One region of the Romboutsia sp. Marseille-P6047 genome, then DNA from elsewhere that is predicted to be linked to it. Evidence: riboswitches for the same ligand, from Rfam matches in the RefSeq annotation. Region 1 holds a riboswitch; each other region holds the start of a gene.
The links. A riboswitch is a leader RNA that binds a small molecule or an ion and turns the genes downstream of it on or off. The one in region 1 is predicted to bind cyclic di-GMP.
Positions count from the first base shown of each region.

Region 2: linked by a shared signal. The riboswitch ahead of EIH23_RS12565 (GspE/PulE family protein) and the one ahead of EIH23_RS16620 (hypothetical protein) in region 1 are both predicted to bind cyclic di-GMP.
Region 3: linked by a shared signal. The riboswitch ahead of EIH23_RS01720 (response regulator transcription factor) and the one ahead of EIH23_RS16620 (hypothetical protein) in region 1 are both predicted to bind cyclic di-GMP.

Region 1 is NZ_UWOT01000008.1:65,291-70,437, forward strand. Features, by position in the region: gene EIH23_RS16615 (pectate lyase family protein) at 125-1,522, opposite strand; gene EIH23_RS16620 (hypothetical protein) at 1,532-2,305, opposite strand; cyclic di-GMP riboswitch class I at 2,511-2,596, opposite strand; gene EIH23_RS09805 (protein adenylyltransferase SelO) at 2,693-4,165, opposite strand; gene EIH23_RS09810 (6-phospho-beta-glucosidase) at 4,397-5,147, opposite strand, start outside.
Region 2 is NZ_UWOT01000013.1:64,404-69,550, reverse strand. Features, by position in the region: gene glmU (bifunctional UDP-N-acetylglucosamine diphosphorylase/glucosamine-1-phosphate N-acetyltransferase GlmU) at 184-1,557, shown strand; gene EIH23_RS12570 (ribose-phosphate diphosphokinase) at 1,648-2,598, shown strand; cyclic di-GMP riboswitch class II at 2,752-2,836, shown strand; gene EIH23_RS12565 (GspE/PulE family protein) at 2,986-4,677, shown strand; gene EIH23_RS12560 (type II secretion system F family protein) at 4,695-5,147, shown strand, end outside.
Region 3 is NZ_UWOT01000001.1:351,317-356,463, forward strand. Features, by position in the region: gene galE (UDP-glucose 4-epimerase GalE) at 1-972, opposite strand, end outside; RNA gene rnpB (RNase P RNA component class A) at 1,050-1,392, opposite strand; gene EIH23_RS01720 (response regulator transcription factor) at 1,452-2,051, opposite strand; cyclic di-GMP riboswitch class II at 2,272-2,355, opposite strand; gene EIH23_RS01725 (LCP family protein) at 2,575-3,480, opposite strand; gene EIH23_RS01730 (N-acetylmuramoyl-L-alanine amidase) at 3,592-4,362, opposite strand; gene EIH23_RS01735 (nucleotidyltransferase domain-containing protein) at 4,691-5,147, opposite strand, start outside.

The sequences.
Region 1 (5,147 bases):
TAATAGTCTTAAACATATGATTTTTCATTATAATAATATATTATTTTCTTATATTCCCTTTATAAATCTATCGAGTTATAATATTTTTCCCTGTTTATAACCTCTTGATTATCATTATTAATTTCTATATATACAGGACCTGTTGAGAATTCAATCTTTCATTAGCTTTAAATGTTTTATTTATTTCTAAACCTATGTAATATAAATTACCTGTATCACCTTTAGTTATTATATGCTCTCCTACTTCTAATTCCATTTCTATAACTCCGTTATTTGCAGTATATTCTTGTCCATCAATCACCACGTCTTTATTAAATGTTGAATTTAATACCAATATAAGTTTTGAATTATTTTCAGTTATAAATTTAATACTTGTTGAAGACTCCATTTTTAAGCATTTAGTAAGTTTTAAATCATTATATTTTACTGTTCCTTTCGTACTTGAAAGATTTCCTGATATATCAAAGAAGTTACTACTTTTATTATCCGTTGTAAAGTTATGCTTAACTATTATTGATTCATCAGGAGTCGATGGTGTTTGATCTACTTCTGGTTTTTCCGGTTCTTCTGGTGTAACTGGTGGAATTTCTTCAGGTTGTTGTGGTTCATCTGGTATTACTGGCTCTAATGTTTCTATTGATCCACCACCAATAGAAATTAATTGACTTTTGTATCCTTTGATTGCATTCATTAACTCTATATTTACGCTAGAACTAATATCATCAGCACTTGTAAATTTCCACTCAAAATCTCCACCATTTACTCTTCCTGAATAGTTTGTAACAATACCTCTTACATCTTCTATATTATCTGGAGTATACTCATACATTTTAGAACTTGTATCAAAGTTATTATATGTATTTGCTCCACTTAAAGTCTTATATGTACTTGGAACTATTTCATTTCTCGAAATTGCTAAATAAGCATCAAACTGTGTTGAATTTTGACTTGCATATACAATTCTTGATTCACCTGATATCTTGTTGTTATATGCTTTGATCATACCACCAGATTCACCTGAGAAGTTTCCTTTACCATTTCCATATATATCACTGCCTTGTAATGAAATAAGCATTGGATATTTAGTATTTCTAAAATCACTAGCTTCTACGAAAGCTGAACTGCCTTTAGTTACCCCAACTCCATATTTTGAATTTCCATCAAAATAATTATTATAAATATGCACTGTACCGACTCTTATTCTAGGATGCCTTGAGTCTGAATGATCAAACCAATTATGATGATACGTTACAAAAAACTCTTCAGTATCACTCATTCCACAAAGTGAAGCTTTACCTGAATCATAAAAATGGTTGTATGAAATTGTTACATAGGTTGATTTTCCCTTAACATCAGCTGAACCATCTCCTTTTGCCTGGTCTACATCACTTCCTGCACTTCCATAGAATATATCATTATTATGAATCCATATATTCTCATTCCCTGTATCCAGTGAAATTGCATCATCTGGGAATAACATTATACCAACATTTCTTAATTCTACATTATGAGAATCTCTAATTAAAAATCCCTATTTATATACTGTAGTATCCTCTCCTACACCTTCAAAAGTAACATTATATATTCCCTTTAATTGTAAATATCCACTTGAATTAAGTCCTATAATATCTGATCCTTTTATTTCTCCAATCATACGTATTATTAAAGGTGTTTTATCATAACCTTTTGGACGTTTTGATAGTATATCTACTATACCTGTACATTTAGTTTTACTCCCTTTGCTATTAGTAATAACATCTAACGTTACTGTATTAACATTTTCTGATGTTATATATATTATTTTTGAATCATTCTTAACTGTTCCATTATCATTATATCCTCCTGAGCTAGTCTTCATAGGAGATTCTTTAGAGAACCCAAAACCTTCTCTTGTATGATTTTTAACTTCTATATCTGTTATTATTCCTTGTAAAGATACCTCTTCTTTATTATCTATTGTAGGAATTACTTTTATAATGTATTCGCCTTCTGAAAGACCCAGTATATCTGCTCTAAAATATGATGAGTATTGCCTTATTAGTTCATCGTCTATTTTTTTATATTTATAATATGATTCAGATGCTAGCTTATAATAAACATTATACCCTTTAGCCTCTTTTATCGGCTTCCATTCAACACTTATACTTTCTAACCATCCTTTACTTTCTAATATAGAAACTTTGCTTAATTGAGTTATATGGCCTGTATTATTCTCTATTGCACTTGCAATAATAGCTACATTAGTAGATATTATTGACGCTATAGTCATAGATGCTATAGCTTTTGATAAAATTTTCATCTTCAAATTTAAATCTCCCTTTTATAAATTTATTGTAGCTAAGGGTATTCCGATAAAATCTTAATTCTTTAGTTTTATTTTGCAATAAAAAAACTATCCTAACTTAAGAAAGAGGATAGTTTCCATATAAATCATTACAACCTAATCTATATTTAATTAAATATATTAAATAAATATAATCTTATTTTATAAGAACAAAGAATAAATATTCTTCGGCAACTGGCTGGCATAGTAATAATTACCTTAGCCCCTTTAGCTTTGCGTCTTTGGATTTCTCCAAATTTGCCATTATTTTATTGTAAAAACAATTTATCATATATTTATATCTATTTCAATAGAATATCTTTATAAGAATAACAATACTAGAAAATTTTTCTAGTATTGTTATTCTTATTATGTTCCGCAATAAGTTCTATAAGGACAATTTGATGGCTTAGGTAATTTAGAATACTCTTCTTGTTTTTTTGAATGTTCATATGGTTTAGATAGAACCTCAAGAAGTCTTTTCATAACATTAAGATTACCTTTATTAGCAGCATCAAGAGCTTCTTCAACTCTATGATTTCTTGGAATTACAGCTGGATTTGAATTCATCATTAGTCCTTTAACCATTTCTTTTGACTTTCCTTGTCTTTGTAATCTTTCCTGCCATAATTTATACCAATATTTAAATTCCTGACTATTATACATTGAACTTTCTTTATTATTATCAAATGTTAATGAGATAAATGTATTAGTATAATCTTCATTATACTTCTCCATCATATTAAGCAAATCTTTAATAATAGATTTATCTTCAACCTCTTCATCAAATAATCCAAGCTTAGACCTCATTATAGATATCCAATTTGAATAATATATCTCAGAAAAGTTAGAAATAGCATTTTGAGCTATTTGTATAGCTTTATTCCTATCTTCATTTAGCAACGGTAATAATGATTCTGCAAATCTACATAAGTTCCACTCTGTCATAATAGGTTGATTTTTATATGAATATCTTCCATTTCTATCTATAGAACTAAATACAGTATTAGGATTGTATTCATCCATAAATGCACATGGCCCATAGTCAATTGTTTCTCCACTTATAGTCATATTATCCGTATTCATAACTCCATGTATAAAACCTACACATTGCCACTTAGAAACAAGACTTGCTTGAGATTTTATAACCTCATTAAGTAGATTAATATATTTATTACTATCATCTTTGATATGAGGAAAATGTCTTTTTAAACAGTAATCAGCTAAATCTTTAAGTTGTTGGTGTGACCCAAAGCTCGATACATATTGAAATGTACCAAATCTAATATGACTTGAAGCAACTCTAGTTAATATTGCACCTTTTTTTATATCTTCTCTAATCACTGGATCACCAGTTTTAACTACAGCTAAGCTACGCGTAGTAGGAATTCCGAGTCCATACATTGCTTCGCTTATTATATATTCTCTAAGCATTGGAGCAAGTGCCGCTCTTCCATCTCCTCCACGAGAGTATGGAGTTTTTCCTGAACCTTTAAGTTGAATATCATATCTTTCACCTAACGGTGTTATTTGCTCTCCTATTAATAAAGCTCTTCCATCACCTAGTATTGTAAAGTGCCCAAACTGGTGACCTCCATATGCTTGAGCAATATATTCTCCACCTTCTATTTTCTTATTTCCTGAGAATATTAAAGTTCCTTCATAACTTTTTAAGGAATCAATATTAAAACCTAAATTTTTTGCCAATTGCTCATTTAATATAATTAACTTTGGTGATGATACTGGATCTATATTAATTTTACTATAAAAAAAATCAGATAAATTTATATACGTATTATCAAAATTCCATCCCATGTTATTTGCATTTTTTATATAAGTCATTTTTCCTCCTTTATTTTAATTTAGATTTATTAATTAATATACCCTTATTAATCATTTCAAATAATCTTATTTAACACAAATCTTTAATCCTTTTTTTGTAATTTTAGACAGTAAAATTTAATTATAAAACTCAACTGTATTTTCACTTATAATGTTCATAACGATAATATAAAACAAACTAAAAGTCACTCTGATTTAATCAGAGTGACTTTTAGTTTGTTTTTAAATTTATTAAAAACATTTTTCTTTTACATTGTCTACTTCGATTTGTTCTCCGTTAGATTCTATAACTCTTTTATACCAAAAGTATGAATCTTTACGTAACCTCTTCATAGTACCATTACCTTCATTATCACGATCTACATATATCATACCATATCTCTTCTTCATTTCGCCTGTAGTAAATGATACTAAATCTATTATTCCCCATGGGGGATATCCCATTAAGTCTACTCCATCATAATTTACAGCTTTTTTAATTTCTTCTATATGTTGTTTTAAATAATCTATACGATTTATATCATGAATTTCTTCATTTTCTTCAACTACATCTACTGCTCCAAATCCATTTTCAACTATAAACATAGGCAGTTGATATCTATCATATATACGATTTAATGTATATCTTAGACCAACTGGATCTATTGCCCATCCCCAATCACTAGATTTTATATATGGATTTTCAACGCCATTTTCTAATCCACCATTCACTATATCTCCAGTATTATCATTATGTACATCAGATTTAACTGTCGTAGACATATAATAACTAAATCCTATATAATCAACTGTTCCTTTACGAAGTATTTCTTCATCTCCTTCTTGTATACCTATATCATATCCTTGTCTTTCAAATTCTTTTACTGCATAACTTGGATAATATCCACGAGTATGGACATCTAAGAAGAAGAATCTTTGACGCATAGCTTCCTCTGCAGCCATTATATCATCTGGATTACAAGAATATGGATATATAGGAACA
Region 2 (5,147 bases), on a different contig from region 1:
TATTAAAATAGTATGAAAGAGCCGAACAATTCGGTTCTTTTTTATTGGAAAAAACACTTAAATGCTATACTTTTAACATAAAAAGTGGTATATTAATTAGAGAAAAAGTGAAATTGTATACAAAACAAGAACATAAGATATAAAGATAGATAGATTAATTTTAATATAAAAGGAGCCGAGCTTATGAATTTTAAAGCTATAATTCTTGCTGCAGGAAAAGGGACTAGAATGAAGTCTAAATATCCTAAGGTAATACATAAAGTATGTGGAAAAGAAATGGTAAACCACGTTATAAATGTTTCTAAAAAATCAGGAGTAAATGACATAGTTGCTATCTTAGGTCACGAAAGTGAAGTTGTAAAAGAAAGATTACCAAAAGATACTATGATAGCAATGCAAACAGAGCAACTAGGTACTGGACATGCTGTTAAGATGGCTAAAGAATATATAAAAGATGAAGATACTATAGTAGTTTTATGTGGAGATACTCCACTAATAAAGGAAGATACATTAAATAGATTATTCTCATATCACTTAGAAAATGGATATCATGCAACAGTTTTAACAACTAAGGTAGACAATCCAACTGGGTATGGAAGAATAATAAGAGATAGCAATGAAGATTTATTAAAAATAGTAGAACAAAAAGATGCTAATGAAGATGAAAAAGCAGTTAATGAAATAAATTCAGGAATCTACTGCTTCAATGGAAAATCTTTAAGAGAAGCTTTAGATTTAATAGATAATAATAATGCTCAAGGCGAATACTACTTAACAGATACAATATATATAATGAGAGATAAAGGTCAAAAAGTAGGAGCTTACAATGGTTCTACAATAGAAGAACTTATGGGAGTAAACTCTAGAGTTGAATTATCAAAAGCAGAAGCAATAATGAGAAAAAGAATAAATGAAGCTCATATGGTTAATGGTGTAACTATAATAGATACTAACTCTACATACATAGAGTCTGATGTAGAAATAGGAAATGACACTATTATTTATCCAGGGGTAATGTTAAAAGGAAACACTAAAATAGGATGCAACTGTACAATAGAGATGAATTCATCTATAGAAAATTCAACAATTGGAGATAATACAGAAGTAAAAAACTCAACAATAGTTGATAGTATAGTTGGAGAAAATACAACAGTTGGACCATATGCTTATCTTAGACCAAAGAGTAATATAGGGAACCATGTAAAAATAGGTGATTTCGTAGAAGTGAAAAATGCTACTATAGAAGATCACTCAAAGGCTTCACATTTATCTTACATAGGAGATGCACATGTAGGTAAAAATGTAAATATAGGATGTGGAGTAGTATTTGTTAACTATGATGGGAAAAATAAATTTAAATCTGTAGTAAAAGATGGAGCATTTGTTGGTTCAAATTCAAACTTAGTAGCTCCAGTAACAGTTGAAGAAGATGGTTACATAGCTACAGGTTCAACAATAACTAATGATGTGCCAAATGGAGCTTTAGCAATTGCAAGAGAAAGACAAGTTGTTAAAGAAGGTTGGGTAGAAAAGAAAAGAGCTAGAGACAACAAATAAGTTTGATTATTATTTTTAGTTTAGTCTAAAAATTTTAAATATAAATACACAATATATATCAATAGTTTAAATTTTTCGGGAGGATAGGCAATGAATACTAGCGGAAGTGAAATTAAAATAATTTCAGGAAACTCGTCTAAAGAGTTAGCACAAAAGATAGCTGATTATATAGGAGTACCTGTATCAGACTGTCAAGTAGGAACATTCAGTGATGGAGAAATATCTGTAAACATGAATGAGACGGTGAGAGGATGCGATGTTTTCGTAGTTCAATCAACTAACAGTCCAGTTAATGACAACTTAATGGAATTATTAATAATGATAGATGCGCTTAGAAGAGCATCAGCAGGTAGAATAACAGCAGTAATCCCTTACTACGGATATGCAAGACAAGATAGAAAAGCGAAATCTAGAGATCCAATCACAGCTAAGTTAGTTGCGAACTTAATAACAGCTGCAGGTGCAGATAGAGTATTAACAATGGATTTACATGCAGCACAGATACAAGGATACTTTGATATACCACTAGATCACTTATTAGGTGGAAGCATATTAGCTAACTACTTTAATGAGAAGAAAATAGAAGATTTAGTAGTAGTTTCACCTGATTTAGGAAGTGTTACAAGATCTAGAAAATTTGCAACAACATTAGACGGAGATGTTCCATTAGCTATAATCGATAAGAGAAGACCAAAGGCTAATGTCTGTGAAGTTATGAATATAATAGGAGATATTAAAGGAAAGAATGTTATCCTGTTAGATGATATGATAGATACAGCTGGAACAATAACTAATGCAGCTAATGCTCTTAAAGAATTTGGAGCGAAAGATATATATGCTTGTTGTACTCACGGAGTATTATCAGGACCGGCTATAGAAAGAATAGAAAATTCTGCTATAAGTGAGTTAATAGTATTAGATACTATACAACTTCCTGAAGAAAAGAAAATAGATAAGATAAAAGAACTTACTGTAGCTCCTTTATTTGGAGATGCTATAAAGAAGATATTCTCTAACGAATCTATAAGTGTTTTATTTTAATTAAATTAAAAAAGGCTTGTATCCAAAGTTATTTTGGAGCGAGTCTTTTTTTATATAAATTATTATTTAGAATTTAGTAATATTTATACTAAAGTATAAATATGTATTGTTAAAAAGTGGAAAATGGTATATATTTTTTATAGAAAGAAGTTAATAAAAAGTAGAAATCAAAGAAGTATATCTTATATATGGGCACTTTAGGTATACTGAGATAGTAGTGCAACCGGCTATATTATAACAAATTTTGTTTTGATTATAATATGGCCTTTTTTATTACATAAATAGATAGACATAGGGAAAAAATGGTATAATGTATCATGCAAAAGAATAATTTTAATGGTACGAAAGTAGTATATAAATATAGTATTTTACAAAAGAGGTGAATATATGGTTAGTTACACTAAAAGGCGTTTAGGTGATATTTTAGTAGAAGCAGAAAAGATAACATCATATCAACTAGCTCAAGTTTTAAAAGCTCAAAAAACTATGGGTAAAAAATTAGGTGAGATTATAGTCGAGCTTAATATATTAGAAGAAAAAGATATTATTGATGCTATAGAGAAACAAACAGGTATAAAAAAAGTTAATTTGAATGAGATAGAATTTGATAAAAGGGTTATTAAGTTACTTTCTCAAGGATTATGTGAAAAATATACATTAATCCCTTTTGGGATTGAAGAAAATAAATTAAAAATTGCTTTTTCAGATCCACTTAATATATATGCAGTAGATGACATATCTATATCTACAGGATTTGAAGTTGAATCATATATAAGTGATAAAGCGAGTATAAGCAAATTTATTCAAGTTCACTATAGTTCAGAAAAAATGAACTTAGCAGCAGAAGAATTATCAAGAGAAAGTTTAGAATCACAATATATATCTATTAATGTAGAAGATTTAGATGATGTAAAAAGTGCTCCGGCTGTAAAAATGGTAGAGTACTTATTTGCCAATGCAGTTGAAATGAGAGCTTCAGATATACATATTGAACCTTTTGAAAATGAAATAAGAATAAGATATAGAATTGATGGTCAGTTACGTAATATAAATACACTTCCAAAAGAAAGTTTAGGTCCATTAGTTACTAGAATTAAAATATTATCAAATTTAAACATAACTGAAAAAAGAATACCTCAAGATGGTAGAGTAATAGCCAAAATATCTGGAAAAAAGGTTGATTTAAGAATATCTATACTTCCAGTTGTAAATGGAGAAAAAGTAGTTATAAGGGTATTAGATAGAAGTAATTTTAAGGTGGGAAAAGAATACCTAGGAATGGATGATGAAAATATTAAAAGATTAGAGAGAATTATATCAAGTCCGCATGGAATTGTATTAGTTACAGGTCCGACTGGAAGTGGTAAATCTACTACATTATACACTATTTTAAGTGAATTAAATTCATCAGAAGTAAATATTGTTACAATAGAGGACCCTGTAGAGTATACATTAAATGGAATAAATCAAGTAAATGTAAATAATAAAACAAACCTTACTTTTGCTAGTGGATTAAGAAGTATATTAAGACAAGATCCAGATATAGTTATGATAGGGGAAATAAGAGATGAGGAAACAGCTCAAGTTGCAACAAAAGCGGCCATAACAGGACATTTAGTTTTAAGCACATTGCATACTAATGATGCGCCATCTACAATAACTAGATTAATTGATATGAATATAGAACCATACTTAGTATCTACAGCTATTTCTGGGGTAATTGCTCAAAGACTTGTAAAAAAGATATGCCCGCATTGTAAATCACAATATAGTTCAACTACATATGAAAAAAGAATACTAGGTAAGAATGATGATGAGGAACTTTTACTATATAGAGGATTAGGTTGTGGAAATTGCAATTATACAGGATATCTAGGGAGAACTGGTATTTATGAAATTATGGAGATATCAAGAGAACATAGAGATTATATAAATATAAGTAGAGATCCAAATGGTCTTAAAGATATAGCAATTAAAAATGGCATGGAGACATTGGAAGAGAATTGTAAAAAACTAGTTCTTAATGGAATAACAACAGTTAATGAACTTGCTTCGATAACTATGATAAAAAATATATAAGAAAGGGATGATATAAAGTGCCTAAATTTGAATATAGAGCTATAAGCCCTTCAGGAGAAAAGATAACTGGTATACATGAATCAAAATCTAAATTTGAAGTAACGGATATGTTGCGTTCGAATGGGTATTACCCACTAAAAATAGAAGAAAAAATAGAAAGTAAAAATATAGAGATAAATATCTTTCAAAAAATAACTATAAAAGATATAGCTATATTTTGTAGACAGTTTTATACAATGTTAGATGCTGGATTAACAGTAAACTCTGCATTAGAAATATTAGCTCAACAAACTACAAATAAAAAACTTAAAGATATTATAAAAATCGTAGAAGATGATGTTAAGAGGGGGGAAACATTGTCATATGCAATGGGAAAACATTTAGATGCATTTCCAAATTTATTAATAAATATGATTGAAGTTGGCGAAGAAAGTGGAAATCTAGATACAATAATGCTTCGAATGTCAGAC
Region 3 (5,147 bases), on a different contig from region 1:
TGAATCTTGGCACATTTCATCTATACCATAATTAGCTTTCCATCCAAGTTCTTTTTCTGCTTTACTTGGATCTGCATAGCATACTGCTACATCTCCAGCTCTTCTATCAGTAATCGTATAAGGTATTTTTTTACCACTAGCTCTTGAAAATGCATTTACAAGTTGAAGTACACTATATCCATGACCCGTTCCTAAATTATAAGTTACAAGACCTGGGTTTTCTTCGAGTTTTTTTAATGCTTTAACATGTCCTCTTGCTAAGTCTAGTACATGTATATAATCTCTTATACCTGTTCCATCTAAAGTATCATAATCATCTCCAAATATATTTAATACAGGTAGCTTACCAACAGCAACCTTAGTTATATATGGCATTATATTATTTGGTATTCCATCTGGTTCTTCTCCAATTAGACCACTTTTATGAGCTCCAATAGGGTTAAAATATCTTAGAATAGCTACATCTAATGAGGAATATGCAAAACACATATCTCTAAGTATATCTTCTATAATTAGCTTACTTCTTCCATATGGGTTTGTTACTGATAACGGAAAATCTTCTACTATAGGACACTTTTTAGGTTGGCCATATACAGTTGCTGATGAACTAAACACAAATTTACATACACTATATTTTCTCATTAAATCGAATAAATACAGAGTACTTAAAATATTGTTATAGTAATAATCTAATGGTTTTTTTACAGATTCTCCAACAGCTTTTAATGCTGCAAAATGTATTATAGCATCTATTTCATTTTCTTTAAATACAATTTCTAAATCTTCTTTATTAGTTAAATCCACCTCATAAAATTTAAAATCCTTTTTAGATATTTCCCTAATTCTATCTAATACAATTGGACTACTATTACTAAAATTATCTACAACTACTACATTATAATTATAGTTTAATAGCTCTACTACAGTATGACTACCTATGTATCCAGCCCCACCTGTTACTAATATATTCATTTTCCCCAATTCCCCTTTTAATTTAATTACTTAAATTTATGTAAAAAAAACACCAGCTTATGCTAGTGTATGTCATTAAATTGAGCAAGTCTATAAGCGGAGTTCTGTATTTGATGATCATCTTTCTAGGCCTATTGTCACCAATAGGCTCAAGCGTCCTACCTACCGGAGGGTACGAGCAGCACCCTATTTACCCTAACTTGGACTTGCTCCGGGTGGGGTTTACACGGCTTGGCTAGTCACCTAGCCAACGGTGAGCTCTTACCTCACCTTTTCATCCTTACCAAACTAGTTGGCGGTTATTTTCTGTTGCACTTTCCTTAGGATCACTCCCACTAGACGTTATCTAGCACCCTTGCTCTATGGAGCTCCGACTTTCCTCACGTAGCTAATGCTACCCGCGATCATCTGGCTTACTTAATTTAATTGACTTTCACTATATTATCATATTTTTTTTATCGTGTCAAAAGTTAAATTTTTTATATTATTCCTTTTTCATGCACATAAAGCGCTGCATGAGTTCTATCTCTTAAGTTTAATTTTTCAAAAATATTGCTTGTATGCTTTTTAACTGTATGTTCTGTTATACATAGCTCATTAGCAATCTCATGATTAGTTTTACCTTTTGATATACATATTAAAATTTCTTTTTCTCTTTTTGTAAGCTCTTTTATTTCTTCTAAGTTATCTTTTCTCATATAATTTTCTACGAGGTCTGAATCAAAGTATTTTTTTCCTTTTGATAATAATCTTACTGCATATTTTATTCCTTCACCTTCTATATTTGCTAATATGTAGCTATCTACACCAATTTTCATACACTTTGCGAATAATCTTGTATCTTCATAAAAATCTAATACCATTATTTTTGAATTTCCATTTTCTTTTATATCTTTTATACAATCTATATACTGTTTAGTATTTCTATTTAAGTCAAATATAACTAAATCGTATGCATCTTTATTTATATCAGTACACATATATCCTTCATCTAATATATCTATACAACTTTCACTTGATAGTATCTCTGCTACTCCTTTTCTTATAACTAACGATTCTGAAATTATTATCCCCTTCATATATTACACCCTCCGTAAAGTCCCTTTTATTCACTATGTATTAATTATATGTCTTATTTTTTACATATTAAATCACTCAAATTTACCATATACTATAAATCTTTTGTTTAGTTATTGATTACACTTTTTTATAATTCATATACTTGTTACTATATATCCGTTATACTTTAGTATTATTTTTTATAATAAAAAAAGCTATACTAACAAAAACTAGTTTTTGTCAAATATAGCCGGTTGCATCACTAACTCCATATATCCGAGATGCCCAAATTACAGGATATATATCACCATTTCAAATATTAAAGTTTTTACTACTTATATGTTTATGTTATACATATTTAGTATAATTTTCAATAAATAATTGGTATAATATCTTACTTTCGTTTTTCAAAAAAATACTTTTTTATAAAAAATTCTTATTTTTTCTACAAAATAAATAATTATTCTATATCTACTTCCAATTTATTACAAGTTTAATTCGACAATTAAAAAGCAGACCTATTCAAATAAGCCTGCATAATTTTTAGTATTCTTTTATATATGTAATGTAATTAAATATAAAGTCATTTAGAGCTTTTTTATTGTACTCTTCTTCCCATTCAATTACCCATCCTTTTTCATTATTAATCATAGTATCATTTCTATGACCTTCAAGCGGAAACTCCAACTGATCAAAATCAGTATCTTTAATTTTAATAGCCTGAGTACCAACACTTATAATTTCCATTGGAGTCATATTTGTTTTAGTATATCTAAATAAAGTATTCGCTATATCTAATAGCTCATCGTTACTTACATTCGTTAACTTATTATAAAGTGCTTGTAATACTGTTCTTTGTCTATTATCTCTTTGATAAGCACTATCTATATATCTTATTCTACTATAAGCTAATGCTTGTTCTCCTGTAAGTGCTTGTGTTCCAGCTTCATTTATGCCATCTATTTGACTTACTTCAGCTTCACTTATATCTATTTGTACTCCACCTAACTCATTAATTATATTTATAAATGAATTAAAATTAACAGCAGCGTATTTATCTATACTTATATCAAAATTTTCCTTAATAGTTTGAATTAATAAACTAGGACCATCATATGCATATGCATGAGTTAATTTCTCTGTACTATGCCCTGGAATATTTACATATGTATCTCTTGCTAGTGATGTAAGTCTTATATCATTATTATTACTATCTATAGTAAGTATTATCATAGCATCTGATCTATTCCCTCTATCTATATTGTCTCCATCTACTCCTACTAAAAGTATATTTGTTATTCCTTCTTTAACTTCTGCAACTTCTATTTTACCAGCTTCTTCTTTGTCATATATAGAATTTAACTTAAAATATAATGTTCCAAATCCTATTGTTGGTATGGCTAATAGTAATATTAATAAGCCAATGACAATTTTCTTAAAATGTCTCATATTATACCCCCCTATTTTCTTGTAATACTCCCATAAATTACTATTTATCTACTTTTATTATATCATAAGTAAATTAAAAGTAGCCTAAATTCATAGACTACTTTCAATTTACTATTCTTTTTTATAAGCTGCTATAAACGGATCGTATCCTTTTGACTTCAATTCTGCTACCATAGCTTCTGCGTTTTCTTTATTAGTATAACTTCCTACAACTACCCTATAGTAAATTGTACCATTATCAGTATTATTATCATCTGTTTTATCATTTATATTTGAGTCAGATGGTACTTTATAGGTTATACCAAAATATTTACATAAACCTTTCATAGTTCCTTCTATCATTTCATCTTTATTATTATTCAATATTGCTAAATCTTCTTTATTTGTATAAAAAGCATATTCTACTAGTATAGATGGCATATTGGCTTTATATATTACTGTAAAATCTGCAGTTTTTAAACCTCTATCTTTCGCAGTACTATCAATTACCTTTATTGCATCTACTAAGTTTTCTTGAACGTATTTTGCTGCATTCTTTGAATTTGTACTTGCATTACTTGCTGTGTAGGTTTCTGTTCCTCTTGCGCTGTTAAAGTATGATAGATATGCATTTGCATGTATTGATAATAATAAAGCTTTTGGTTTGTTTTGATTTGCCCAGTATGTGTTTGCTAGAGTTGCTCTTTTTGTAAGTCCTATTTCATCTTTACCTTGTGGTGATGGATTTGTTAGGTATACGCTTATATTATGATCTTCGCATCTTTTTTTAAGTTTATATTGCATTTGATTATTAAAGTCCCACTCTTTGAATGTACCATCTGGTGATTGTTTTCCTGATACATATTCATTATGACCACTATCTATAATTATTAATTTATCCATTTTTTCACCTCCTACATATATTATAGAAGGATTTACTGACAAAGTTTCCTAGTTTATGTTAAAAATTTGCATAAAAAATTCGCTTCGCTCATGTCGCCAACGACTTTGTCCGTTGCTCAAAATGTTTTTTACGCTCAATAATAGTTATGTTGATACACCTATATCATAGAGTTTATCTACAGAATTTGATACAATATAATTTCCTTAAGCGTAAAAAAAGCCTAGCAATTTCCGAGTTAGCTAGGCTATACAAAAGTAACGACTAAGTATTAAGTACCTCTCAGCATTTATAATTATTTCCTCTTTATTTTAAGTTTATACATTGTATTTATATTATTTTATATTGTTTTAACAGTTCTACTCTTTGTTTTCCTATACTTATACTACCATATGCTGCTTTCCCTATATTTTGAGGTATCCCTTTTTCATTAACATAAGATATTACCCTTTGTGTCCATGCTATTGGAAGTAAGTACGGTTTCTTATTTAGGTATGTATACCTTCCTTTCAAATTCAATACACTTGGAAATAAGGCTGCTTTAAATGTAGATTTATGAGTTTTAATTTCTCTGTTATTAACTGCATCTAAGGTTATTAAACTACTTTGTTTTCTCTCCATAGAACTAGATCCAAATATCCCAGCATCTAATATGTCTTCAAGAAGTGCTCTTGAATCAACATTATTATAATCATACCAATCTGGATATTGTATTAACATTTTATCTAATCCCAAATATAATTCTCCTATATTAAGTAAATTAAAAACAAAGTAATCATACTTAATC